Regions from separate parts of the Lentzea sp. NPDC037011 genome, predicted to be linked through region 2. Evidence: riboswitches for the same ligand, from Rfam matches in the RefSeq annotation. Region 2 holds a riboswitch; each other region holds the start of a gene.
What was found. A riboswitch is a leader RNA that binds a small molecule or an ion and turns the genes downstream of it on or off. The one in region 2 is predicted to bind S-adenosylmethionine.
Positions count from the first base shown of each region.

Region 1: another riboswitch for S-adenosylmethionine. It lies ahead of ACZ7CH_RS33095 (aminotransferase class V-fold PLP-dependent enzyme); the one in region 2 lies ahead of ACZ7CH_RS17370 (methionine ABC transporter ATP-binding protein).
Region 3: another riboswitch for S-adenosylmethionine. It lies ahead of thrC (threonine synthase); the one in region 2 lies ahead of ACZ7CH_RS17370 (methionine ABC transporter ATP-binding protein).

Region 1 covers NZ_JBVJRT010000012.1:242,203-244,458, reverse strand. The annotation lists gene ACZ7CH_RS33100 (potassium/proton antiporter) at 1-583, shown strand, start outside; SAM riboswitch class IV at 656-770, shown strand; gene ACZ7CH_RS33095 (aminotransferase class V-fold PLP-dependent enzyme) at 805-2,136, shown strand; gene lspA (signal peptidase II) at 2,160-2,256, shown strand, end outside.
Region 2 covers NZ_JBVJRT010000005.1:383,798-386,053, forward strand. The annotation lists gene rsmA (16S rRNA (adenine(1518)-N(6)/adenine(1519)-N(6))-dimethyltransferase RsmA) at 1-708, shown strand, start outside; SAM riboswitch class I at 797-890, shown strand; gene ACZ7CH_RS17370 (methionine ABC transporter ATP-binding protein) at 1,109-2,107, shown strand; gene ACZ7CH_RS17375 (methionine ABC transporter permease) at 2,104-2,256, shown strand, end outside.
Region 3 covers NZ_JBVJRT010000016.1:120,144-122,399, reverse strand. The annotation lists gene holA (DNA polymerase III subunit delta) at 1-663, opposite strand, end outside; SAM riboswitch class I at 742-861, shown strand; gene thrC (threonine synthase) at 873-2,129, shown strand; gene ACZ7CH_RS36660 (DNA internalization-related competence protein ComEC/Rec2) at 2,209-2,256, opposite strand, start outside.

The sequences.
Region 1 (2,256 bases), on a different contig from region 2:
CGTGGTGCTCACGTTCGTGGCGCGCCCGCTGTCGGTGGTGCTGTCGTTGCTGCCGTTCAAGGTGCCGTGGCGGGAACAGGCGTTCCTCTCCTGGTCGGGGCTGCGCGGCGCGGTGCCGATCGTGTTCGCGCTGATCCCGCTCATCCAGGGCGTCGAGGGTGCGCGCGAGCTGGTCGACGCGGTGTTCCTGCTGGTCATCGTCCTCACGGTGGTGCAGGGCACGACGCTGCCGTTCCTCGCGCGGCGGCTCGGGCTGGTCAACGCGAGCGAGCCGCAGGAGGTCCAGGTCGACTCCTCGCCGCTGGACGAGCTCGGCGCCGAGCTGCTGCAGGTGCACATCCAGCGCGGGTCGAAGCTGCACGGCGTCTACATGACCGAGCTGCGCATGCCCACCGGCGCCACGGTGAGCCTCGTGGTGCGCTCGGGCAAGAGCTTCACGCCACTTCCGACGACCCGGCTGCAGACCGGCGACCAGTTGCTCATCGTGACCACAGAAGAGGCGCGCGACGCCACCGAACGGCGGGTTCGCGCCGTGGACCGGGCCGGTCGTTACGCGCGGTGGAAGGGCGAGACCGGCGAATAGTCGGTCCCCGACGCTTCTCACGATGTGATCAGGTGTCGACGGATCGTGACGCGCCCGCTAACGTCGTCGGCAGGTCATGAGAGCCAGCGTCAAGCCCAAGCTTGCTGGCCGGCAACCCTCCAACCGCGGTGGGGTGCCCTTGGTGAGGACCTGGTCCGGCGCGCAGGGCGCCGGTCAAGCGCGGGCCTCCGAGAAGGCCCCCCGGCCCAGGAGGCAGCTCGATGACGCTCGCGATCACCCCGGACACCACCACCAAGGTTCCCTCCGTCGTCGGTTCCGACCTGCGCGTCCCGCTGGTGACCGGAGAGCGCGTCACCTACGCCAACCTCGACCACGCCGCCTCCGCCCCCTGCCTGCGGGAGGTGCGCGACGCCGTCGACGAGCTGCTGCCCTGGTACGCGAGCGTGCACCGCGGCGCCGGCTTCGCCTCCCAGGTGTCGACCCGCGTCTACGAGCAGGCGCGTGACCGCGTCCGGCGGTTCGTGGGTGCGCGTTCCACCGATGCCGTCGTCTTCACCCGCAACACCACTGACGCGCTGAACCTGCTGGCCCGCAGCGTGCCCAAGGGCACCGCGGTCGTGCTGTTCGACAGCGAGCACCACGCCGCGCTGCTGCCCTGGCGCGGGCCGAACGTGCAGCGCATCTCCACTCCTTCCTCGTCCGGCGCGGCACTCGTCGCGCTGGACCGGGCGTTGGCCGCCGCCCCGGTCGGTCCTCGGCTCGTGATCGTCACCGGGGCGTCCAACGTCACGGGGGAGCTGTGGCCGGTCGCCGAGCTCGCGAAGGTCGCCCGCAGGCACGGCGCCCGCATCGCGCTCGACGCCGCGCAGCTCGCCCCGCACCGCCCGATCGACGCCCGTGAGCTGGGCGTGGACTACCTGGCGTTCTCCGGCCACAAGATCTACGCGCCGTTCGGCGCCGGTGTGCTCGTCGGCCGGTCCGACTGGTTGCAGCAGGCCCAGCCCTACCTGGTGGGCGGCGGCGCCACGGCGAAGGTGACCGACCACGGCGACCGGCTCGGCGTCGCGTGGTCCGCGGTGCCGGAGCGGCACGAGGCGGGCAGCCCGAACGTCATCGGCGTGCACGCGCTGGCCGCGGCCTGCGAGATCCTGTCGCGGCACTGGGAGCAGACGATCGCGCACGAGCAGGAGCTGCTGCAGCGGCTGCGGGACGGCCTGCGCGCCATCCCCGGCCTGCGCGAGCTCTCGATCCTCACCGACGTCGACCGCGTGGGCGTCGTGAGCTTCACGGTCCCCGGCTTCGACGCGGGCTTCCTCGCGGCGGCGCTGTCGGCCGAGTACGGCGTCGGCGTGCGTGACGGCGCGTTCTGCGCCCATGTGGTCGTGGGACGTCTGGTGAAGAAGGCCGGTTCGCACGAAGACCGCGCCGTGCGCGCGTCGATCGGTCTCGGGACGACGGCCGAGCACGTGGACCGTTTGGTGGCCGCGCTGCGCACTCTCGTCACCGAAGGTCCGAAGTGGACCTACGCGCAGCGCGACGGCCGCTGGGTGGCCGAGGACGACAGCCGAACCCTGCCGCCGTTCCTCGCGTAGTCCAGGTAGTGGACAATGACCTGGTGAGTGACGAGTCCAAGGCCCCGGCGAAGGCCGCTGACGAGACTGCCGAGGAGCAGCCCAGCGCGCCGGAACCGGTCGCGGAACCGCAGGTCGCGC
Region 2 (2,256 bases):
GCCGCCGGTCTGACCGACGAGGACGTCGTCCTGGAGGTCGGCCCCGGCCTGGGCTCGCTGACCCTCGCGCTCCTCCCGGCAGCCGCTGAGGTGGTCGCGGTCGAGATCGACCCGCCGTTGGCGCACCGGCTGCCCCAGACGGTCCAGGAGCACGACCCGGCCAACGCCGGCAAGCTCCACGTGGTCCTCAAGGACGCCATGAAAGTCACCCAAGAGGACCTGCCGGTACAACCGACCGCGATCGTCGCCAACCTGCCGTACAACGTCGCGGTGCCCGTGGTGCTGCACCTCCTGCACGAGCTGCCGAGCCTGCGCAAGGGGCTCGTCATGGTCCAGGCGGAGGTCGCCGACCGGATGGCGGCGAAGCCCGGCAGCAAGGTCTACGGGGTGCCCAGCGTGAAGCTCGCCTGGTACGCCGACGCGCGCAAGGCGGGGTCGGTCGGGCGCAACGTCTTCTGGCCCGCGCCCAACGTCGACTCCGGGCTGGTTGCCTTCCAGCGCCACGAAAAGCTGTTGTCCACAGTGGACAAGAACAAGCTGTTCAAGATCGTCGACACGGCCTTCGCGCAACGCCGCAAGACCCTCAGGGCCGCCCTCAAGAGCTACACGCCGCACGTCGACGAACTGCTGGCCGAAGCGGGCATCGATCCCCAGGTCAGGGGCGAGCAGTTGAGCGTGATCGACTTTGTCCGGATCGCCGAGGTCTGATCCGGCGATCCTTCGGCCAACAGTGTGATCTGTCGAACGAATCCGAATCTGGCTTGCGCAACCGAACGTCCGTCCGGTTGACTGCTAACTGCCATCCGGAGCGACTGAGAGACCTGGCTCTACGACGTCGCAGCAACCACCCGCTGGATGCGGGCAGGTGCTAACGCCAGGACCGATGGAGGATCACGTGGGTACCTCGCGAATGCTGACGCGCCGTCGAGTCGTCGACCAGTGCCGTCGCACCGCTTCTGCATGTCGTCGCCACCTCGTCTAAGGCGCCTTCTCAAAGTCCTTTGACGCGCACTCGGTCGCTGAGTGGCGCACACACCTGAGCAGAACTTCGACCGCGCACCCCCGCACAACGGGAGCGTGCGCCGTCGCGCGCAGCCGTGGAGCAGAAGTGATCACTGTCGAAAACCTCACCAAGTCCTTCCAGGGTGTCAACGCGCTGAACGGCGTCACCCTCGACGTCCAGGCCGGCACCGTGCTCGGCGTCGTCGGCCCGAGCGGCGCCGGCAAGTCCACGCTGGCCCGCTGCGTCGCACTGCTGGAGCGCCCCGACTCGGGTGCGATCCGCGTCGACGGCACCGACATCACCTCGCTCGACGGCTCGGCGCTGCGTGCCGCCCGCCGGCAGATCGGCGTTGTGCCGCAAGGGGACTCGCTGCTGCGGCAGCGGACCGCGGCCGGCAACATCGCGTTGCCGCTGGAGTCCGCCGGCGTGCCGGGACCGCAGCGGCGCACCCGCGTGGGCGAGTTGCTGGACCTCGTCGGGCTCACCGACAAGGCCGCCGCGTACCCCGACCAGCTCTCCGGCGGGCAGCGCCAGCGCATCGCCGTTGCGCGCGCCCTCGCCGCCAACCCGTCCGTCCTGCTGGCCGACGAGCCCACCAGCGCACTCGACCCGGAGACCACCGGGTCCGTGCTGGCGGTGCTCGACCGTGCGCGCGCAGAGCTGGGTGTGACCGTCCTCGTCGTCACGCACGACATGGGTGTGGTCCGCAAGATCTGCGATGACGTCGCGGTCCTGGAGCAGGGCCAGGTCGTCGAGCACGGCAAGGTGCTCGACCTCGTCAACAACGCCGCCAGCCGCACGAGCTCCGCGCTGCTGCCCGCCGTCGACCTGAACCCGATCAACGAGAACGCCTACGACCGCGTCGCGGACGTCGTGCTCGTCGGGTTCGCCGCGGTCGGCGCGCTGCTGCCCGAGGCCGCGCACCGGTTCGGCGTCGAGCTGAACATCGTCGGTGGCGGGCTCACCCGCCTCGGCGAGACCCCCGTCGCGCGGTTCCGCCTCGGCCTGAACGGCGAGCGGTCCGACTCGGCGCTGGAGTGGATCGGTGAGGCCGGCGGCGCGGTTCAGAGGTCCCTGAAGGGGCCGCAGGGAGTAGCTGCGTGAGGTCTGCAACACCCTGGTCCGACGTGGTGAGCTACCTCGTCGAGGCCACCGGGGAGACGCTGTACATGGTCGGCGTCTCCACCGTGATCGCCACAGTTCTCGGAGTTCCCGTCGGGGTCTGGCTGCAGCTCACCGCCAAGGGCGGGCTG
Region 3 (2,256 bases), on a different contig from region 2:
CGACTCCATCGCGCCCGCACGGTCACCGGTGACGGCCTTCTCCGCGACGGCGAACCCGGTCACCTCGGCCTTGCCCTGGTGGTAGCGGCGGATCTCCTCGACCGTCACCTTGCCGTCGGTGTCCGACACCAGCTGCGAGGCCGCCGCGGCGAGCTCGCGGAGGTTCGTGCCCACGGCGTCGATGAGCGTCGCGACCGCCTCGGGGTCGATCTTGCCGCCTGCCTGCCGCACCTCGTTGCGCACGAACGCCTCGCGCTCGGCCGACTTGGTGACCTTGCCGCACTCGGTGACCGCCGCACCGGCCTTCTTCAGCTGGCCGGGCAGGTCCTTGGCCGCCTTGCTGCGGCCGCCACCGGTGTGCACGACGACGAGCGTCACCCCGTCCGCGGGCGCCTTGAGGTAGGAGAGCACCGTGTCGGCGATCTCCTTGCTGATGTCCTGCGCGTTCTGCAGGACGATCACCCGGCCCTCGGCGAACAGCGACGGGCTCACCAGCTCGGCGAGCTCCGGCGGCGTGAGATCGCTCACCTGAACGCGGGTCAGGTCGGCCGACGCGTCGACCGCGCGCGCGGCCTCGAGTGCCGCGCGAACTGCGCGTTCGACCAGCAACTCCTCCTCGCCGACGACGAGGTGCAGTGACTCCGGTGCGCTCACGCTCCGCATCCTCCCACGTCCCGAATCGTGGACGTTTGTGGCCGAGCGGCGGAGACGTGCCGTACGTTGGTGGCCACAACTGAACACCGCTCATCCAGAGGGGCAGAGGGACCGGCCCGAAGAAGCCCCGGCAACCGGCGTCAGCGCTATGCGCAGACGATCACGGTGCCAATTCCGACCCGTTCGATTTCGCGGGAAAGATGAGGAGATACCTCGCGATGACTGCTGTCACTGTGCCCACGAGCACCAAGTTCGACCTCGGCCCCGCCCGCGCGCTGCTGTGCCGTGAGTGCGGAAATGAGACCCCTCTCGCTCCGGAATACGCCTGTCTCGAGTGTTTCGGGCCGCTGGAAGTGGCCTACGACTTCGGCAAGGTGCGGCGCGAGGACATCGAGGCCGGCCCCCGCTCGATCTGGCGCTACCGCGGCCTTCTGCCCGTTCCGTCCACTGTGGAGCAGCACCCGAACACCGACCCCGGCGGCACCCGCCTGGTCGAGGCCGACCGCCTCGCGAAGGCACTGGGCGTCCGCAAGGTCTGGGTGAAGGACGACACCGGCAACCCCACCCACTCCTTCAAGGACCGCGTGGTCGGCGTGGCACTGGCCGCCGCCCGCGAGCTTGGCTTCAAGGTCCTGGCCTGCCCTTCCACCGGCAACCTCGCCAACGCCGTCGCTGCGGCCGCCGCCCGCGCCGGCTGGGAGTCCGTCGTACTGGTCCCCTCCTCCCTGGAACGCGCCAAGATCCTCATGAGCGCCGTCTACGAGGGCGCCCTGATCGCCGTCGACGGCAACTACGACGACGTCAACCGCCTCGCCCAGGAGCTCGCCGCCGAACACGAGGACTGGGCGTTCGTGAACGTCAACGTCCGCCCGTACTACGCGGAGGGCTCCAAGACCCTCGGCTACGAGGTCGCCGAGCAGCTCGGCTGGCGCCTGCCCGACCAGATCGTCGTGCCGGTCGCCTCCGGCTCCCAGCTCACCAAGATCGACAAGGCCTTCCGCGAGCTCGGCCAGCTCGACCTCGTCGAGGCCTCCCCGTACCGCGTGTTCGGCGCCCAAGCCACCGGCTGCTCGCCCGTGTCCACCGCCTTCAAGGACGGCCACGACGTCATCCGCCCGGTCCGCCCCGACACCATCGCCCGCTCGCTGGCGATCGGTGCCCCCGCCGACGGCCCGTACGTGCTCGACACGGTCCGCCGCACCAACGGCGCCATCGAGGACGTGACCGACGAAGAGGTCGTCGAGGGCATCAAGCTCCTCGCCCGCACCGAGGGCATCTTCGCCGAGACCGCCGGCGGCGTGACCGTGGCGACGGCGAAGAAGCTGATCGAGACGGGCCAGCTCGACCCCGACGGCGAGACCGTCCTGCTGATCACCGGTGACGGCCTCAAGACCCTCGACGCCCTCGGCGACACGATCGGCCCGCGCGCCACTGTGCCGCCGTCGGCCGAGGCCGTGCTCAAGGCACTGGGCTAGGTCGTTCGTTCAGCAGATCACCTCCTCCCGGTCCGGGGACGTCCGCGTCCCCGGACCGCGTCGTTTCACGCGGTGAGCGTCAGAGGGTGATCGCGGCCGACTTCGTCCAGCCCGTGCGCGGGAAGCG